Regions from separate parts of the Thiomonas sp. X19 genome, predicted to be linked through region 3. Evidence: predicted binding sites of a transcription regulator. Region 3 holds the regulator's gene; each other region holds the start of a gene.
What was found. The regulator NrdR, encoded in region 3, represses ribonucleotide reductase genes. The targets are predictions, from matches to a motif close to CACNANATNTNGTG.
Positions count from the first base shown of each region.

Region 1: a site for NrdR is predicted at 3,133-3,146, ahead of THIX_RS16220 (ribonucleoside triphosphate reductase). Genes of this name have one in related genera too.
Region 2: a site for NrdR is predicted at 2,726-2,739, ahead of THIX_RS05070 (ribonucleoside-diphosphate reductase subunit alpha). Genes of this name have one in related genera too.

Region 1 covers NZ_LT605203.1:3,362,329-3,369,013, forward strand. Annotated here, with positions in the region: gene THIX_RS24960 (EAL domain-containing protein) at 371-712, shown strand; gene THIX_RS16200 (hemerythrin domain-containing protein) at 1,786-2,190, shown strand; gene THIX_RS16205 (DUF2249 domain-containing protein) at 2,272-2,430, shown strand; gene THIX_RS16210 (DUF3079 domain-containing protein) at 2,513-2,758, shown strand; gene THIX_RS16220 (ribonucleoside triphosphate reductase) at 3,169-5,199, shown strand; gene nrdD (anaerobic ribonucleoside-triphosphate reductase) at 5,271-5,432, shown strand; gene THIX_RS16230 (anaerobic ribonucleoside-triphosphate reductase activating protein) at 5,446-6,177, shown strand; gene THIX_RS16235 (peptidase U32 family protein) at 6,186-6,685, shown strand, end outside.
Region 2 covers NZ_LT605203.1:1,080,479-1,087,163, reverse strand. Annotated here, with positions in the region: gene THIX_RS05070 (ribonucleoside-diphosphate reductase subunit alpha) at 1-2,454, opposite strand, end outside; gene ampD (1,6-anhydro-N-acetylmuramyl-L-alanine amidase AmpD) at 2,868-3,458, opposite strand; gene THIX_RS05060 (sigma-54 dependent transcriptional regulator) at 3,436-4,956, opposite strand; gene THIX_RS05055 (PAS domain-containing sensor histidine kinase) at 5,040-6,685, opposite strand, start outside.
Region 3 covers NZ_LT605203.1:1,658,104-1,664,788, forward strand. Annotated here, with positions in the region: gene THIX_RS07745 (pyridoxal phosphate-dependent aminotransferase) at 173-1,369, shown strand; gene ribD (bifunctional diaminohydroxyphosphoribosylaminopyrimidine deaminase/5-amino-6-(5-phosphoribosylamino)uracil reductase RibD) at 1,382-2,521, opposite strand; gene nrdR (transcriptional regulator NrdR) at 2,568-3,056, opposite strand; gene THIX_RS07760 (GspH/FimT family pseudopilin) at 3,250-3,762, shown strand; gene pilV (type IV pilus modification protein PilV) at 3,759-4,325, shown strand; gene THIX_RS07770 (PilW family protein) at 4,322-5,134, shown strand; gene THIX_RS07775 (PilX N-terminal domain-containing pilus assembly protein) at 5,155-5,706, shown strand; gene THIX_RS07780 (PilC/PilY family type IV pilus protein) at 5,761-6,685, shown strand, end outside.

The sequences.
Region 1 (6,685 bases), 1.7 Mb from region 3:
CACGTTAACAATCGGATACTTCTCAGGGTGTCCATCCTAGGCGAGCCCGACCCTTTTGCCACGAGGCCTCAACGCAGAAAAACCGCGGAATGCCTACTTCGTCACGGGGATGCAGCTTTTATTCGCCCGCCCTTGGCCCCACCCAGCACATCTCGTGGGCTGACCAGCCGCGCGAGCGCTCGGACAATCCGTCTTCGCCGCGATTGCCGACAATGGCCATCCACACCCCAACCCGTGAGCCAGGGTCCGTTTCGAACATCGGCACCGCGACCCGGTCCCGTGTGGATAGGCCTGATGGCCATGCGACCAACACGCATGGTCGGGTCGACGCGTCCTGTCTTCGCCCTTGCGCCCGACATCCGCCTCGACCATGCCGTGCGCGGCCCCCTTGTCACGCCTGGGACCTTGCCACACGACGCCTGCTGGGCCGCCCCGCACGCACCAACGGCGGCGCACTTGTCGGCCCGTCCGGACCCTGGGCGTGCGCGTCGCCAGTGACGACGTCGGCACAGGCGATTCCAACCTGACGTACCTGAAGCACTTTCGGGCCACGCAGGTGAAAATCGACCGTTCATTCGTGCCGCATGGAGACACCGCCCGTGCCATCATGCATCGCATCCTCGGATGGCCCTTGGCCTGGACTTGCGGGTCCTCGCCGAGGACCTTGCGCTCCCGCCGTTCTGGCCATGCTCGGGGAACGCGGATGCGGTAAAGCCGAGGGCTTTCGGTTCCGGAACCTTTGGACGCCCGATGCAATCGCGGCGCTCTTTGGCGCGCTCCTGGGCCGAGGTTGTCTGCCGCGCCGACGCATTCCGCAGGGGCCCGCTAAACCGGTCAGACCGCGTCGTGCCGACGACGCCAGACGTGGCCCCGATGCGTCAGTCTTGCTGGACGGCGCAACCGCATCTAGCATGGAGTCCGCAAGACAGGCTTGTCAGTGATTTTGTCAGTGAAAAGCTTGTCGGAGGTGGTCGCTCCGTGACGTTCTGTAACGTTTAGGGTCGGCCAAGTGATTGATTTTGTTGGGGACTGTCGGTGCGCGACACCCCGGGTTAGGCCTGATACGTCCTCTGTTAATCCGCAGGTCCCTGGTTCGAGCCCAGGTCGGGGAGCCACCAAACACAGAGGAAAATCAAGGCCTTACAGCGCTAGCTGTCGGGCCTTGATGCTTTTTCGGGTCCGATTTCGGGCGGTGTCAGTGACGTCCAGCGCCGAGCGTCGCGTGATGTCGCACAATCAAACCAATTGGAAGCTGCCCATTGGGCGTCTTGGTCCGCTCCGTACGTGACCACGTGAGGGAGCAGGCGGCGTAAAGGTTGCACACTGCGGGTTGCACACTGCGGGTTGCACACTGCGGGTTGCACACTGCGGGTTGCACACTGCGGGTTGCACACTGCGGGTTGCACACTGCGGGTTGCACACTGCGCCTCAACCGCGCCCATGACAAGCGGAAAGCATTTCCAGGGGCACCTCGAAGCCGGCGACAGAGGCCGAGCCCGCAAGATGATCGAGCTGCATGATGGAGTCTCGTCTTTGAAAAATTCAGGCAGGTCGATGCGATGACCATGAACCATTGCGCGCGGAGCGAAACGGTACCGAGCCAGGGCTTCAGGCGTTGGAAGGGCACGATGCTCGTGATCACCTCGAACCATGCGGTGAAAGCGCAGATCACAAAACATTCGAGATCAATGCATATTTGAACGGTCGGCGTGACGTCGTCATCAAATATTGAGCAGCGTCATGTCGCCAAATACCATGTTGCGCTGCCATCGATTGGAGAGCGAGATGTCGACGACCCTGCATGATGATCTGGTTGCGGAGCATGAGCAGATGCTCGGCGTCCTGCAGCGGGCGCGATTGGCACTGCTGGGCGGCGACATTGCCCAAGCGCGCGAAGCGCTCGCGGCTTTGCACGAACAGCAGCAAACCCATATCGCACATGAGGAGCGCGCTTTGATTCCGAGACTTCCGACCTCCGCGCGATGGGCGGCGAAGGTCTACCTGGCCGAGCACGGCAAGCTTTCAACGATGCTCGCCGAATGGCGCAATGCACTCTCTACCTTGCCTGCCCAGGTCAGCGACGGCAAGGAACGCTTGGCCCTGCTCGACGCCACCCTGCCGTTCCAGCATCTGCTTGAACATCATTTTGAACGCGAAGAAAAAGGGCTTTTCGTCGAAACACAGGCTTGAGTCGAACGCGCCGACGCAACGGCCGGTCAAGCCACGGGGGCGGCGCGCTATCCACGAATCTACGCAGCGCTGGATTGATGCATTCGGCAACCCGGTGAAACCATGGAGTTCTTCAACGACCATGACCCGCTTCCGCTGCTTGCACAAATCCAGCAGCGCCATGGCGAACGGCTGCACATTGCGTATCAGTCGCGGTCACCGGACGGGGTGTTGATCAACTTCTCGATCGTGAAGTCCTGAATCTCCGGACGAACTGTTATGGTCGAATAGAAATCCCGAGCACCATCGATGGCTTCATTCGCTTTTGGGAAGGGGATCTGACATGGCCAAAAAATTTCCGATCCATCCGATTCACCCCGAGCGGATCTGCTGGGGATGCGACAGGTACTGTGCTGCGGACTCCATGAGGTGCGGGAACGGTTCGGAACGTACGCAACATCCCGTCGAGCTTTTGGGGGAAGACTGGCTCGATTTTGGCCTCGACGCCGCGACAGCCTGTGATGCTGGATCACCAGAACAACCTGCTGTTCGGGATGCATCAGCAGCTCGTTCTGGCGGCATTGTTTGAGGCTGCCCAACCAGGACGGCATCAAGCTGTGCCGTTGTATCGCCCAGCCGTGCTGTGTGCCTGGCACGTGGGCTGATGGCCCAATCCTTGGGTCGAAGCGGCAAAAACGGTTGCCATCTGCCTGTCGTCGATGCCGGTGTTTTCTGGCAGCCGGTGGTCTTGCCGTCCAACCCCAGGCGTTTGCCCTCGTGCGCACAGCTGCCTCCGCGCATGTTGTCGCCGCCCGTGCCCATCGCGTCATCCCAATGCATCTCGACTCCCGACAAGTGTTGGAAGGGCGAATGGCTGCGCCGCGCTCCAGCACCCGCCATCGAAATCTTGATCTTCCTTGACCTAGGTCATGACTACATCTAGTAGTTAACAAGACCATAAAACGCTAGATATAGTGTTTGCGTCGCCAGGAGAAAGAGATGAACCACCGAGCAGCAGAGCACCACCTGAGCCTTCCCCGCGAGGTCATCAAGCGCAATGGCGTTCGCGTGAGCTTCAACGCACAGAAGATTTTTTCGGCCTTACGCCGGGCCGGAGAAGCCACTGGCGAGTTCGGATCCGATGAAGCCCAGGCACTTGGCGACGATGCCGTCAAAGTCCTCATCCATCGCTTTGGCAATCAGGCGCCAGCCGTCGAGCAGATCCAGGATGTCGTTGAGCACGCGCTCATCGCAGCCAATTACTTCAAGAGTGCTCGCGCCTACATCGTTTATCGCGAGCAGCATGCCAAGCTGCGGCAAGACTACAAAGCTCTGGTCGATGTGGAAAGCTCGGTGAATGAATACCTCAGTCGAGCCGACTGGCGCGTCAATGCGAACGCCAACCAGGGATATTCTTTGGGGGGGCTCATCCTGAACGTGGCGGGCAAGGTGACTGCCAACTATTGGCTTTCGCACGTCTATCCCGCCGAGATCGGCGAGGCGCACCGCAACGCCGATCTCCACATCCACGACCTCGACATGTTGTCCGGTTATTGCGCCGGATGGTCACTGCGCACGTTGCTGAACGAGGGACTCAATGGTGTCCCCGGCAAGGTCGAGGCGGGACCCCCACGACACATGACGTCTGCCGTTGGGCAAATCGTCAATTTTCTGGGAACCCTGCAGAACGAATGGGCTGGCGCTCAGGCCTTCTCATCTTTCGATACCTATATGGCGCCCTTTGTGCGCCGGGATCGGATGTCTTATCCCGCCGTGCGGCAGTGCATACAGGAGCTGATCTACAACCTCAACGTTCCCTCCCGTTGGGGAACGCAGACTCCATTCACGAATCTCACTTTCGATTGGACTTGCCCCGAGGATTTGCGCGGCCAAACTCCGCTGATCGGAGGCGAGGAGATGCCCTTCACCTACGGCGAGTTGCAGGTCGAGATGGATCTGATCAACCGCGCCTATATCGATGTCATGACGGCCGGTGACGCCAAAGGGCGCGTGTTCACCTTTCCGATCCCGACCTACAACATCACGGCAGATTTTCCGTGGGAATCCGAGAATGCCCAGCGGCTGTTCGAAATGACTGCCAAGTACGGGCTGCCCTACTTCCAGAACTTCATCAACTCCGACCTCACTCCCAACATGGTGCGGTCCATGTGTTGCCGCTTGCAACTCGATCTCCGCGAACTCCTCAAGCGCGGCAATGGCCTCTTTGGCTCGGCGGAGCAGACCGGTTCCGTCGGCGTGGTCACGATCAATTGCGCTCGACTCGGTTATCAGCACCGCGACGACGAGTCGGGTTTGCTCAGCCGACTGGATGCCCTGCTGGAGATGGGCAAGCAAAGCCTGGAGATCAAACGCAAGGTCATCCAGCGCCTCATGGACCAGGGCTTGTTCCCGTATACCAAGCGCTATCTCGGCACCCTGCGCAACCATTTTTCGACGCTGGGGGTCAACGGCATCAACGAGTTGATCCGCAACTTCACCGCCGACACGCAGGACATCACCACGCCCTGGGGCCATGCCTTTGCCGTGCGCCTTCTTGACCATGTCCGAAACCGGATCGTGGCCTTTCAGGAAGAGACCGGACATCTCTACAACTTGGAGGCTACGCCCGCTGAAGGCACCACCTACCGCTTCGCCAAAGAAGATCGCAAACGCTTTCCGGACATTCTTCAGGCTGGCACGGCGGCGCACCACTATTACACGAACTCGTCGCAATTGCCAGTGGGCTTCACGGATGATCCGTTCGAGGCCCTTGAGCGGCAGGAACCCTTGCAGTCCAGGTACACCGGAGGCACCGTGCTCCATCTCTACATGCGCGAGCAACTGTCCAGCGGCGCGGCATGCAAAGAGTTGATACGCCGCGCGCTGACGCGCTTTCGCCTGCCCTACATCACCGTCACGCCCACTTTTTCCATTTGCCCCAAGCACGGGTATCTGTCGGGCGAACACCCTTTCTGCCCCAAGTGCGATGAGGAAATCCTCGCGCGCAAACAGGGCCTGCTTGCCGCCTAGGGCCTTCACGGCCACAACAACCACTCTGGAGAACTGCCTTGTCACATGCCTATCAACCCACTGAACCCAACATGATGCAGCCGCGACTGCTCGATGACGAGCGCCAGCCATGCGAGGTCTGGACTCGCGTCATGGGCTACCACAGGCCGGTGTCGAGCTTCAACATCGGCAAGCAGGGCGAACACCTGGAGCGACGATTCTTCGCCGAGCAACCGAGCATGCCGAACATCTGAATCGCCAATACGGATGGATGCGTTGCGTGTGGGCGGGATCACCGCCCTGACCAGTATTGATTTTCCCGGCAAGCTCGCCGCCGTGATCTTCTGCCAGGGGTGCCCTTGGCGTTGCGGTTACTGCCACAACCCGCACTTGCTTGAGGCTGCTGCTCCAGTAGGCACGCCCTGGGAGTCCGTGCTGAACTTCCTGGAGCGCAGACGTGGGTTGCTGAACGGCGTGGTTTTTTCCGGAGGGGAACCCACGCTGCAAGCCGCGCTGGCCGAGGCCATGCAACAAGTGCGCGACCTGGGTTTCGAGATTGCGCTGCACACGGCCGGCATGTATCCCCAGCGCCTCGCAACGCTGCTCCCTCTGGTCGACTGGGTGGGGTTCGATGTGAAGGCGCCCTGGAGCCGCTACGACACGATCACGGGCACTCCAGGCAGCGGCCGCCGCGCAAGGACATCCCTGGATCATCTTTTGGCTTCGGGCGTACCCTTCGAATGCCGCACAACCTGGCGTGCGGGCCTCTTCAGCGAAGCAGAACTGTTGACCCTGGGCAAGATGCTCGCCGATCGGGGCGTGCGCCAATGGGTGGTGCAAGACTGCCGCTTGCCTGGGCAAACGCTGGCGCATCCATCAAGCCTGGATCGAGGCGGTTTGAGCAAGCAAATCCAGGGCCTGCAGATGCCCGGTTTCAAGCTACGCGGGGATGACGCCAACGCCTTTCGCCTCCCTTCACCCCTCCTGAATCAACGTTGAGATCCTTCATGGAATCCCCCATTTCGATGACCAAGCGGCAACCAGAACTCGTCTGTCCAGCGGGTTCCCTGCGAGCCCTGGAAATGGCAGTGGACGCAGGCGCAGATGCTGTCTATCTGGGTTTGCGCGGCGCCACCAATGCGCGCAACTTCGCAGGTTTGAACTTCGATGATGCACAGATTCATGCCGGCGTTGCCTATGCCCACAGGCATGGCGCTCAGGTCCTGATGGCACTCAACACCTTCGCCGCAGGGCAAGATCCGAAGCCCTGGTTTCGGGCGGTTGATCGCGCAGTCGAACTCGGGGCCGACGCTCTGATCGTGGCCGATATTGCCGTGCTGGCCCATGCGCGGCGTCATCATCCGGACATGCGCCTGCATCTATCCGTGCAGGCCTCGGCGACGTCCTACGCAGCGATCGAGTTCTACCGTGAGCACTACGCCATTCAACGCGCGGTTCTACCCCGCGTCCTGACCTTGTCGCAAGTGGCGCATGTCATCCGGCACAC
Region 2 (6,685 bases), 580 kb from region 3:
CACCATCACCTGGTCCCACAGGCCACGCGCCTTGAGGTCGCGCACCAGATATTGGTTGACCACGGTGAACTCGCCCGACAGATTGGATTTGACGTAGAGATTCTGGAAGGTGGGTTCGATGCAGGCGTCCACGCCGATGATGTTGGAGATGGTGGCAGTGGGCGCGATGGCGACACAGTTGGAATTGCGCATGCCGTGGGTGCGAACGCGCTCACGCAGCGCGTCCCAGTCGAGACTGGTGGACGCGTCGATCTCGACATAGCCGCCGCGCTGCCCGGCCAGCAGTTTGAGCGTGTCGTGCGGCAGGATGCCCCGATCCCAGAGCGATCCGGGGTAGCTGCTGTAGCGCCCGCGTTCCTGCGCCAGTTCGGTGGACGCCCAGTAAGCCTGGTAGCACACGGCTTCCATCGAGCGGTCGGCAAACTCCACGGCCTCTTGCGAACCGTAGGGAATGCGCGCCTGATGCAGGCAGTCCTGAAAACCCATGATGCCCAAGCCCACGGGCCGGTGCTTGAGGTTGGAGTTGCGCGCCTTGGCCACGGCGTAGTAGTTGATGTCGATGACGTTGTCGAGCATGCGCATGGCCACCGACACGGTGCGCTTGAGCTTGTCGTGATCGAGCGCGTAGCTGCCATCGGCCTGCTGCTTCAAATGGGCAACGAGGTTGACGGAGCCCAGATTGCACACGGCGATTTCGCTGGGGCCGGTATTGAGGGTGATTTCGGTGCAGAGATTGCTCGAATGCACCACGCCGACATGCTGCTGCGGGCTGCGCACATTGCAGGCGTCCTTGAACGTGATCCAGGGATGGCCGGTTTCGAACAGCATGGTCAGCATCTTGCGCCACAGCTGCGCCGCGGGGATGGTGCGGTACAGCTTGAGCTCGCCATGGGCGGCCTTCTCTTCATAATGCACATAAGCCTGTTCGAACGCGAGGCCGAACTTGTCGTGCAAATCGGGCACATCGGCGGGGGAGAACAGCGTCCAGTTGCCGCCTTCCATCACGCGCTTCATGAACAGGTCGGGCACCCAGTTGGCGGTGTTCATGTCGTGGGTGCGGCGGCGGTCGTCGCCGGTGTTCTTGCGCAACTCCAGGAACTCTTCGATGTCGAGGTGCCAGGTTTCCAGGTAAGCGCAGACCGCGCCCTTGCGCTTGCCGCCCTGGTTCACGGCCACCGCGGTGTCGTTCACCACCTTGAGAAAGGGCACGACGCCCTGGCTCTTGCCGTTGGTCCCCTTGATATGGCTGCCCAGGGCGCGCACCTGGGTCCAGTCGTTGCCCAGGCCGCCGGCAAACTTGCTCAGCAGCGCGTTTTCCTTGATGGCTTCGTAGATGCCGTCGAGATCGTCGGCCACGGTGGTGAGGTAGCAACTGGAGAGCTGCGAGCGCCGCGTGCCCGCATTGAACAGCGTGGGCGTACTGGACATGAAGTCGAAGCTGGACAGCACTTCGTAGAACTGGATGGCACGGGCTTCGCGCTCGACTTCATTGAGCGCCAGGCCCATGGCCACGCGCATGAAGAAGGCTTGCGGCAGTTCGATGCGGCGGCCGTCCTTGTTGTGGCGGGTGTCGGCACGGTTGGCCAGGAAGTAGCGGTCATACAGCGTCTGCAGACCAAGGTAATCGAACTGCAGATCGCGCTCAGGCTTGAGCGCCGCACCCAGGCGGGCGAGGTCATATTGACCCAGCCGCTCGTCGAGCAACTCCAGGGAGATGCCTTCCTTGATGAATTGCGGGAAATATTCGGGATAGCGTGCCGTCATCTGCTCATGCACCACTTCTTCGCCGAGCACGTCTCTGCGGATGGTGTGCAGCAGCAGGCGCGCGGTGGCCTTGGCATAGCCGGGATCGCTCTCGATCAGGGTGCGCGCGGCGAGGATGGCGGCCTTGTAGACCTCGATCAGCGGTACGCCGTCATACAGGTTGCGCTCGGTCTCGCTCAGAATGGGCTCGGCTTTGACGTCGGCGCCGAGATTGGCACAGGCCGAGCGCACCAGCGCGCCCAGCGCGGCTTGGTCGAGCGGGCGGCGCACGCCGTCGTCGGTGACATGCAGGACCTGCGCCGCCGGTGCGGCGGCTTCCAGCTTCTGCTTGGCCCGCTCCTGGGCACGGCGCTCACGGTAGAGCACATAGGCACGCGCGACCTCGTGATGACCCGCGCGCATCAGCGCGAGTTCGGCGTGGTCCTGAATGTCTTCGATGTGGAAGGTGCCGCCGCTTGGCCTGCTGCGCAGCAGGCCGCGCACCACCGCCTGGGTCAGTTCCTCGACCTGCTGGCGCATGCTCGCCGACACGGCGCTCTGCCCACCTTGCACGGCCAGAAAAGCCTTGGTCATGGCGACGTGAATCTTGGCCGGCTCGAACGCAACCACTGCGCCATTGCGGCGGATGATCTTGTAGTCGGCATAGGCTTGCTGCTCGGGAGCTTCGGTGCCGCCCGTCTGCCGAAGCATGGTGGCAAGTGAGTCGGCGGCAATGGGGTTGGATGTCAAATTCACGCGGGTTCTCCTGGGCAGTGTTCGGACGCTCGCCCTTGCAGTCGTGGTCGCGGATGGTGCCGCGGCAGCAATGCAGCAAGGTTGAAGCGATGTGCGGTGGCGGTGTGCTGATGGGTCGTGGTTGGTTGGCAAGCGAGTGCTATCTGGAACCGTCCAAGCTGCACATCTGACTGGCTCGCCTGGCGCAAAATCAACTCTGCCGATCAGCACACGCCATCCTTGATGGCACTATATCTAGCGTTGAGGTGGATAGCAAGACCCCACAGCTAGTGTCATACGAGTGCACAGCCAGGCCACAGGCAAAACACAGGGTTTACACAGTTTGTCCACAAGCCGAGGCCAGGTCTCGGGGCGGCCCGAGAGCCTCGTCAGGCTTCGAGCGCCGGGAAACTCGACGCTGCCAATGCGCTGGCGCGGCGCAGGGCCGACCAGTCGAAGCAAGGTCCAGGGTCGGTCTTGCGGCCGGGCGCGATGTCGCTGTGTCCGGCAAGCGCCCGGATCGGATAGGCCTGCAGCAATGCCCCGGCCAGGGCGGCGAGGCTGTCGTATTGAGCAAGCTCGAAAGGCAGGGTGTCGGTGCCCTCGAGTTCGATGCCGATGCTGAAATCGTTGCAGCGGCTGCGCCCCTGAAAACTGGATGCTCCCGCATGCCAGGCACGCTGATCGCACGAGACGTATTGCAGCAAGCTGCCATCGCGTCGGATGAAAAAGTGGGATGACACGCGCAGGCCTTGCAACATGGCAAATTCTGGCTGGGCCTGGGTGTCCAGGATGCCGAGAAACAGGGCATCGACGCAGGCGGTGCCAAACTGCCCGGCTGGCAGGGAGATGTTGTGCAGGACCAGCAGGTCGACACGCATGCCCTCGGGCCTTGCGTCGTAATGGGGCGATGGCCGGCGCCCGGCGTAGCGGTACCAGCCCTGCTGGAACAGGGGATCAGCGCACGCCATCGTAGGGATCAGGGTCGGCGTGATCGTCGCGAACCTGCAGGCGCTCCATGCGGTAGCGAATTTGCCGCAGATTCAGGCCCAGCAGTTGTGCCGCCGCGGTGCGATTGAAGCGCGTGCGGCGCAAGGCTTCGAGCAACAGGTTGCGCTCAATCTGGTCGAGATAGGCCGACAGGTCCAGTGGCCATGCGGGTGCTTGCCAGGCTGCCTGTCCCATCTGGGGAGAGGCAGCATCCAGGCGCGCCGTCGACGGCGGTACGCGCCCTAAGCCGGACTCGCCGGGACGCAGCGCGTTCATGCCCGACAGCGTCGACACGGGTGCGGCCGTCAAGTGCGCGCCATCGGCCGGGGCGTCCAGATCTTCCGCGCCGATGAGGTCGGTGGCGGCCAGCGCCGTGGCGCGATGCAGCAGGTTTTCCAACTCACGCACGTTGCCGGCAAAGACATACAGGCGCAATTGCTGCAGTGCCTGTGGGCTTAAACGCAGGCCGGGACGTTCGTGCTCCCGGCGAATGCGCGCCAGCAGGGCTTCCGCCAGCAGCGGCAGGTCGTCCAGCCGTGCGCGCAAGGGCGGCAGCGTGACGCCGATGACATTGAGCCGGTAGTACAAGTCCTGCCGAAACGTGCCTTCGGCGACGCAGCGCTGCAGGTCGCGGTGGGTCGCGCTGACCAGGCGCACGTCCACCGGCGTTTCCGCGGTTTCGCCCAGGGCGCGAATCTTGCGCTCTTGCACCGCGCGCAGCAGCTTGGCCTGCATCGACAGCGGCAACTCGCCGATCTCGTCCAGGAACAGCGTACCGCCGGCGGCGGCTGAGAAAAAACCATCGTGCGACGCCATCGCCCCCGTGAAAGCGCCCTTGCGGTAGCCGAAGAATTCCGCTTCGAGCATGTGCTCGGGGATGGCGCTGCAATTCACCGGCACGAAGGGGCCGGCAGCGCGATTGCTGAGTTCGTGCACGGCGCGCGCGGCCAGCTCCTTGCCGGTGCCGGACTCGCCGTGGATCAGCACCGGCGCCATGCCGCGCGCACTGCGCCGCAAGGTGTCCTTCACCGCCAGCATCGGTGCCGACTCGCCCACCATGGCTTGCAACGCGGTGCGCTGCGGGTCTTGGCCTTGTGCGCCGGCCGACTGGCCCTGAGCCAGGGCGGAGCGCACCACCTGGCGCAATTGCCGCAAGTCCACGGGTTTGGTGAGGTAGTCGAACGCGCCCATCTTGAGCGCCTGCACCGCGACGGCGGCATTGCCGTAAGCCGTGGCCATGATGATGCGTTCACCGCGCCGCTGCGCCGTCGACCATGCCAGGATGTCGAGTCCCTCGCCATCGGGCAGGCGCATGTCGACGATCGCCACGTCGAAGCGCTGCTGCTCCATGCGGCTGCGCGCCTCCTCGACGCTGGCGACCTCGTCCACCTGCCAGCCCTCGCGCACCAGCGTCAGGGTGTAGAGCTCGCGCAGATCGGGTTCGTCGTCGACCACCAGGATGCGGATGGGTGCTGCGGGTTCAGGCATGGTGCATGGCACTCGTGGTCAGGATATCGCTTCGTTCGGCGCCGGGCGCGCGGTCGAAGGCCATGCCGCTGGGGCTGGGCGCATCAGACTTGTATCACCCCGAGCGGCTGGCCCGGGGTCGTTGCCGCGCTGATGACGAATTCGCCGAACGCCTTGGGCTCGTGTTCGCGCCGGACCCGGTACTCCAACCGCGCCCCGTAGCGCGAGCACAGCTCCTGGGAAATATACAGACCCAAACCCGTGCCCCGGCTATCGGTGGTGAAAAAGGGTTCGAACAATTGCGCGCGCAGGGCTGGGGCGACCACTGGACCGTCGTTGGCCACGCTGAGTTCGTGCACCTTCTGCGCGCCGCGCAGGCGAATGCGGATGGCGCCCTTGCGGTGGCTGGCAAAGCGGCGTGCGTTGCCGAGCAGATTGACGAGCACGCGACGCAAGTGCAGCGGATCGAAATCCAGCGTTGCGGCTTCGTCGTCGGCCAGCAGCGCGACGCGTCCCGGGGTGTCGTGGTCGAACTCGGCCACCAGTTCGAGCAGCATGCGCATGGGCTGCAGCTTGATGCCCTCGCGCGCGGTGGAGCGCCCGAGGTCAAGAACGTCGTCGACGATGCGATTGAGCCGGTCGACGTTCTGCGCAATCAAGGCCGACATGCGCTCGCGCTGCGCCGGACTCAAGTCAGGCTCGGCGGCGAGCTGGTTGGCCTGGGCGATGGCACCCAGCGGGTTGCGAATTTCATGGGCGACCCCGGCCACCAGCCGCCCCAGCGCCGCCAATTTATCTTGCTGAAGCTGATGGCTGATCTCACGCAAATCCTGCATGAACACCACATAACCGGGTCCGCCGGGCAGTTGGCGCAAAGCCTGCACGCGGGCCTGCAGGCGCAGTCCGTCGGCGCCCTCGAAGGTCACAGGCGCTTGTGCCAGGCCCGAAGCAGTGTGCTGATGCACGGCATCCGCCAGGACACGGGCGCCGGGATAAGTGCTCAGGCCGATATGCGCGGCGTTGGGCAGCTGCAGATCATCCAGACCGAGCATGCGCACAGCCGTCGGGTTGGCTGTTTCCACCCGCAAGTCGGCGTCGAGCACCAGCACGCCATCGGGTTGCTCCAGCAGCACATGGTGGTTGATGGCGAGTTGCCGGCTGGCGCGAATATCGCTCAGGCGCGCGCGCTGCTCCTGCCGCACCAGACGTTGCGAAAGTTGCCAGGCCAGCACGCCCATGGCGAAATAAGCCGCGCCGACAAAACCCGCACCCAGAAACTGCGGGTCGGCCATGCCCCCACTGCCGGTCAGCATCCACATGGCCTGGGACAGCAGAATCAGCGACGCCGCCGCCGCCGTGGCCAGCGTGAAGCGCAGGGTGCCGTAAACCCCGGCGGCCAGCACCGGCAAGGTGTAGCTCAGGACGAATTCGCGCGAGGGTTGGCCGGCGAGGAACTGCAACACGGCGTAGACAGCCAAATCGGCAAGCACCGCAGCCAGCACCTGCCAGGCAAAACCGCGGGCCGTGGTCAGACTGAAAATCAGCTGGATGACGACCAGGACCACATAGCCCAGAGCGATCCAGACACCCAGGTCACCCTGCAACTGCGGGCTGCGCCCTCGATCCCATGCCACGAGCGCGAACCATCCCAGCAGGATCACACCCATGAGCAATCTTGCCCCGCCCAGCACGCGAAACGCGCGCAAGCGCTCGTGGCTCGGCACGGCACCCGAGATCAGGCGATGGAGCA
Region 3 (6,685 bases):
AGAGAGTCCGCTCGCCGCGAGCCGGAGCGTGCACCGCGTCGTCCTGCGGCATCGCGCAGCGCTGTCGCCGGGCAGGACGCCGCAGCCGCAACCCGGCCCGCTTCCAAACCCGACGACGTCTGGGCCCAGCGCAAACCGGCCGCGAGGCGCAAACCCGAGGAGTCCTGAAGCCATGCAACTCGCCAGCCGCCTTCAACAGGTCGAGCCGTTTTATGTGATGGATGTGGTGCGCGCCGCCTGGGAGCAGCAGGCGCAATGGAGGCACCAGGGCCGCAGCATGATTCACCTCAGCGTCGGCGAACCCGACTTCACCGCGCCGCAACCGGTGGTGGACGCCGGCATCGTCGCGTTGCGCGAGGGCCGCAGCGGCTACACCCTGGCCCCGGGCCTGCCGGCGCTGCGCGAAGCCATCGCCCAGCATTACGCCGGCAAGCATGGCGTGGCGGTGTCGCCCGAGCGCATCTTCATCACCGCTGGCGCCTCCGGCGCGCTCACCCTGGCCTGCCTGCTGCTGGTCGAGCCGGGCAGCGAAGTGCTGATGCCCGACCCCACCTACCCGTGCAACAAGAACTTCGTGGCGGCGGCCGGCGGCAGCGCACGCCTGCTGCCCACCACGGCGGCCACGCGCTTCCAGCCCACCGCCGCGCAGATCGACGCCGCCTGGGGCCCGGCGACGCGCGGCGTGCTGCTGGCCTCGCCGTCCAACCCCACCGGCACGTCGATTGCACCGGATGAGTTGGCGCGCATCGCCGCCGTGGTGCGCAAGCATGGCGGCTTTTTGCTGGTGGACGAGATCTATCTCGAACTCGGTTTCGACCCCGCCTACGGCCGCACCGCGCTGGCGCTGGATGCATCGATCATCAGCATCAACAGCTTCTCGAAGTATTTCCAGATGACCGGCTGGCGCCTCGGCTGGATGGTGGTGCCGCAGGAACTCGTGGAACCGCTGACCCGCCTGGCCGGCAACCTCTACATCTGCCCCAGCACCCCGGCACAACATGCCGCGCTGGCCTGCTTCGCGCCAGCCACCCTGGCCGAGGCCGAGCGCCGCCGCGCCGAATTCCAGCGCCGGCGCGACGTCATCGTCCCTGCGCTGCAAGCCATCGGCCTGGACGTGCCGGTGCTGCCCGACGGCGCCTTCTATGTCTGGGCCGATTGCTCGCGCCACGCTGCCGACAGCTGGGACTTCTGCTTCGACGTGATGCGCGAGACCGGCGTGGTGCTGGTGCCGGGCAAGGACTTCGCCACCGTGCAGCCCGAACGCTGGTTCCGCCTGAGCTACGCCAACAGCGTGGAGAACTTGCGCGAAGCAGCCGGTCGGCTGGGCGCTTACCTGGCCCGTGGCAACAGGCGCAGCGCCACAGGCTGAGCCGGTTCTCGTTCACCCCAAGCGCGCACGCACCCGCCAGTCCTCGCCAACCGGCTCGATCTGCAGGCGCTGCAGCTTGATGCCATCGGCCACCGCCTGCAGCGGCCCGAAGGGCGCGATGCCCGCGCCCTGGCCCAGCAGCCTGGGTGCGAGGTAGAGCAGCAACTCGTCCACCAGCCCGGCGTTCAGCAGCGAGGCGTTGAGCCGCGCGCCGGCTTCCACATGCAGTTCGCCAATTTCGCGCACCGCCAGTTCGCGCAGCAGTGCGTCCAGGTCGGTCTTGCCCGGTTTGGCGGCGTCCACCGGCAGGGCGATGAGTTGCACGCCCAGCTCGCGCAGCACGCGTGCACGCGGCTCGGCCTGCTCCGGCGGCAGCGCGTGCGCCACCCAAACCTTGTGCGGCTCGGTCCGCAGCAGGCGGGCCGTGGGTGGCAACTCCAGGCGGCTGTCCACCACCACGCGCACCGGCTGGCGCTGTGTGGCCACATGGCGCACCGTGAGTTGCGGGTCGTCGTCGCGCACGGTGCCCATGCCGGTGAGCACGGCGCAGGCGCGTGCGCGCCAGTGGTGGCCGTCGGCACGCGCCGCGGGCCCGGTGATCCACTGGCTTTGGCCGTTGGGCAGGGCGGTGATGCCATCCAGCGAGGCCGCCGCTTTCAGCCGCACCCAGGGCCGGCCGCGCTCGAAGCGCGAGAAAAAACCGAGGTTGAGTTCACGCGCCGCGTTTTCCAGCAGGCCACACTCGGTGCGGATGCCGGCGGCCGCCAGGCGCGCCAGGCCGCCGCCGTCCACCCGCGGGTTGGGGTCGCGCGCGGCGGCCACCACCCGGGCCACGCCGGCCGCCACCAGCGCGTTGGCGCAGGGCGGGGTGCGGCCGAAGTGGGCGCAGGGCTCAAGCGTGACGTAGACGCTGGCGCCGCGCACGTCCACGCCCTGCGCCCTTGCGGCGTCGAGCGCGACGATTTCCGCATGCCGCTGCCCGGCCGGCTCGGTGGCGCCTTCGGCCACGACGCGCCCTCCCTGCACGATGACGCAGCCCACGCGCGGATTGGGGCTGGTGCGGTAGAGCGCGCCTTCGGCCAGCTCCAGCGCGCGGCGCATGAAGGCTGCATCGGCGGAGTCCGCATGGGTGGGGGTGGAGGGGATCGTCATGCGCGGTGCTTGGTCGATCAGGCAGCGCCTGACAGGTTGGGGAGGGTCAGGTTTTCCTGGCGCGGGGTGCGCGGATCGGCTTGCCGCTGCGCGCCATTTCTTCCAGGATCTGCACGAACTGCGCCGGATCCTTGAAGCTGCGGTAGACCGAGGCGAAGCGCACATACGCCACGTCGTCCAGGCGCTTGAGCTCGTCCATCACCCACTCGCCGATCTGGGCCGAATCCAGCTCGCGAGCGCCGGTCTGCAGCAGGCTTTCCTCGATGCGGCCGATGGCGGCGTCCACCGCGTCCGCCCCCACCGGGCGCTTGCGCAGCGCCAGGGTCAGCGAGGCGAGGAGCTTGTCGCGCGAATAGTCCACCCGCCGGCCGTCTTTTTTCACCACCGCGGGAAAACTCACCTCGGCGCGCTCATAGGTGGTGAAGCGCTTGTCGCAACCCGCGCAGCGCCGCCGGCGCCGCAGCGCCGTGCCGTCTTCCACCTCACGGGTCTCCACCACCTGGGTGTCGGGATGCTGGCAGAAAGGACATTTCATGGCGGGTTCGCAAAGAGGCGCAACCGGCATTATTCCCCGCCGCCGGGTCAAGCGCCAAACGCCAGGCAGGCACCGGCGCAGCCACGCACCCAGTGTCGCAAACCCTCGCCGCAACTGACCGTTCATCGGCCAATTGATACCGTTCGTCCCGAAAAGTTACTGAAGGAAACGAAGACTGGCTAGGCTTGCCCCCATGAAAACTGCATCCGGCATGACCCTGGTCGAGCTTCTGGTGACGGTGACCCTGGTGGCCATCCTGCTGATCGTGGGCCTGCCGTCCTACCAGGGCATCACCACCACCAACCGCATGGCGTCGGAAATGAACGCCTTGATCGGCGACCTGCAATACGCCCGCGGCGAGGCGGTGAAACAGGGGCAGCCGGTCACGGTTTGCGCTTCGATCAATGGCACGGCATGCAGCAACTCCACGAACTGGGCGAATGGGTGGCTGATTTTTTCGGATGCCAACGGCAATAGGACAGTCGATACGGGAGAGCCGATTTTGCGGGTTCAGCCCGCTCTCGGCTCCGCCGACACCCTGGCATCGTCAAGTCTTCTGGCCGTGACCTTCAATCGCAACGGTTTCAGCAGCAATGCCGGCAGCATCAAGCTTGACGACGCGGCAGGGTCTGCCGATCGCCTCCAGTGCGTCAGGATTTCGACGGTTGGCTATGTGCAATTACTTTCAGGATCGGGCTGCCCATGAAGCCACGCAAGAAAACGCAGGGCCACCCCTGGAGCACTCACAAGTTCCAGTCGGGGTTCAGCTTGATCGAGGTTCTGATCGCGCTGCTCGTGATCGCCATCGGGCTGCTCGGCATCGCCGGCATGCAGGCTCTTGCCCTCAGCAACACCAGCACGGCGCGCCAGCGCAGTCTTGCCGCCATCCAGGCCGCCAGCATGGGTTCGATGATGCGCGCCAACCGGGGCTATTGGGAGTCGGCGTCTTCGGTGGACGTCACGGTCACGGGCTCGCTGTCCGGAACCTCGTGGTCGTCAACCACATTGAGCGGTTCCGTGAGCAGCCAGGGGACGGACTGCGAAACGAGCGTGTGCTCGGCACCGCTGCAAATGGCCGCCTACGACTTGCAGAGCTGGGGCCTGTCCATCGCGCAGCAATTGCCCAACGGCACCGGGCGGGTGCAATGCGCAGCCGGCAATCCGGTGAGCTGCCAGGTGAGCGTGTCCTGGTCCGAAAAGACGGTGGCGCTGAATGGGGCGCCGAGTTCCTCGGCCACACAAACCTACACCCTGCTGGTGCAGCCATGACAACACGCCGTTGCATTCCTCAGCGCACGCTGAAGCCGGCGGGGCATTTCAGGCAGCGCGGCTTGGGGCTGGTCGAGGTCCTCGTCGCCATGGCGATTGCCCTGTTTCTGCTCGGCGGTTTGTTCACCATTTTCTACACCACCCGCCAGACCTTCAGCGCGCAGCAGGGCATTGCCGGTTTGCAGGACAACGAGCGTCTGGCCATGACCCTGATGAGCGAGGTCATCCATGGCGCGGGCTATTACCCGACCCCCCAGCCGCCAACGCCGATCCCCAACACGGGGACGGCGCTGCCGGTGCAGAACGCGGCTTCCGCCCCCTTGCCGGCAATTTTTGCGGCTGGCCAGTCGGTTTTCGGCGGCACCCTCAATGGCCAGGACGCCATCGTCGTGCGTATGGTGGCAGCCCCTGGCGACGGCACCATGAGCTGTCTGGGCGACACGAATCCGTCCACGGCCACGGCCAACGTCACCTACCTGAACACGTACTCCTTCAGCGGGGGCACGTTGCGTTGCACCGTCAGCACCGCAACCAGCGGGACTGGCGGCCAGACCCAGGCTCTCGTCGGCAGCAATCTGGCCGGCACGCTGCACTCGGACGGCGTGACCGCCATGACCTTGCAGTACGGGGTGGACACCAATGGCGGCGGTTCGGTCAATCAATACCTCTCGGCGGCCAGCGTGAGCAACTGGTCGAGCGTCAAGAGCGTCAAGGTCGCCTTGACCTTCAGCAACCCGCTCGCCGGACAGCCGGGGCAGCCGGCAACCGTGAACTTCACGCGGGTCATCGACATCCTGGGGCAACTATGACAAGGCCGTCGCCAATCGCCATGCAGGCACTGGCCTGCAAGTCCCATCGTCCACGGCATTCGGGCTTCGTGCTCATCGCCAGTCTGCTCATTCTGGTGGTGCTCACCGTGATTGCGGTGGCCATGTTTCGCAGCTTCGGCATGCAAGAGCGCATGGCCGGCAACTTGCGCGAAAAAACACGTGCCCTCGAAGCCGCCAACAGTGCCTTGAGCTATGCCGAGTGGTGGCTGAACCAGAACAACGCCGGCACCGGGGCCGCATGCTCCGGCGCGCCTTCGCCCGTCGATACGGCGCGCGTGTGCACCAACCAGCTCAGCAGCCCAGCAGTCTTATCCAACTGGACGAAGGCCACCACCTACGCCTTGCCATCAGCCACGGTGTCCACCTCGGGAGGCGCTGGCACCTACTACGCCAGCCCCAAGTTCCACATCCAGTACCTCGGGCCCGACGCCACCAAGAACGCCACCGTCTATCTCATCACGGCGCTGGGGTATGGCGGCAACGCCAATGCCGTTGCCGTGGTGCAGAGCACGTACGCCTTCACGTCGATCAAAGACCTCACCGGACCTTGAGGCGGACAACGCATCGACCCGGCACATCAAACACCATTCCCAGGGGCAAGCACCATGGCTCGATTCAATCCAATTCGTTACCGCAGCACTGTGTACCGGGTGCTGTTTGCGGCGAGCTCGGTCTTGTTCGCCTGCGCCTCGCAAGCTGACGAAGAAAAGCCCGCCACATCGGCCAGTTTCCAGCCGGTTTCGCAATGCTTTCGCGATGCCGGCGCCAGCGGCTGGACCTACGCCAGCGCTGCAAGCCCTGGGGTGGCCTATACCGGGAAGAACTCCTCGCTGACGGCGGCAACGGGCGTCGACGCGGCAGGCCAGGGTTGGCTGCGGCTGACCGACAATACGAACAACCAGAAGGGTTCGGCCTATTACAACCTGCCCATCAACGTCAGCAGTCTGGGCATTCAGGTGGAGTTCACCTACACCGCTTGGGGCGGTACCGGCGCCGACGGCATCAGCATGTATTTGTTCGATGGCGCGACCACGAAATTCGTGCAGGGCGACTTCGGCGGTGCGCTCGGCTATTGCGCCGGCTATGGCAATACTCCGGGAGGCCTGAGCAACGCCGTGATCGGCGTCGGCATCGACGACTATGGCAATTTCGAGAATGGCTACGACCGTTGCCAGAATGGCGGTGAGCCTCAGGGCCACAGCTCAGGTTATTACACTGCGCTGGGGATCCGCGGTCCGGGCAATGGCAGCAATGGCTACAAATGGTTGGCCGACGTCAACCAGAAAAACGTGCCGGCCTCGGTCGGGCCTTTTTCGACGTTCTACACACCGTCCACCAGCGTGCGGCCGACCGATGCGCTGTTCTACCGTCGCGTCCGGCTGAATATTTCTCCGACGGATCCGGCGAATCCGCAAAACGGCTACACCGTCACGCTGTATTGGGCGACCACACCGAATGGCGCCTTCACACAGATGATGCGTGCGCCCTATCCAGCAGGCAATACGCCCCCCGCCGCCGGTAACAAGGCGC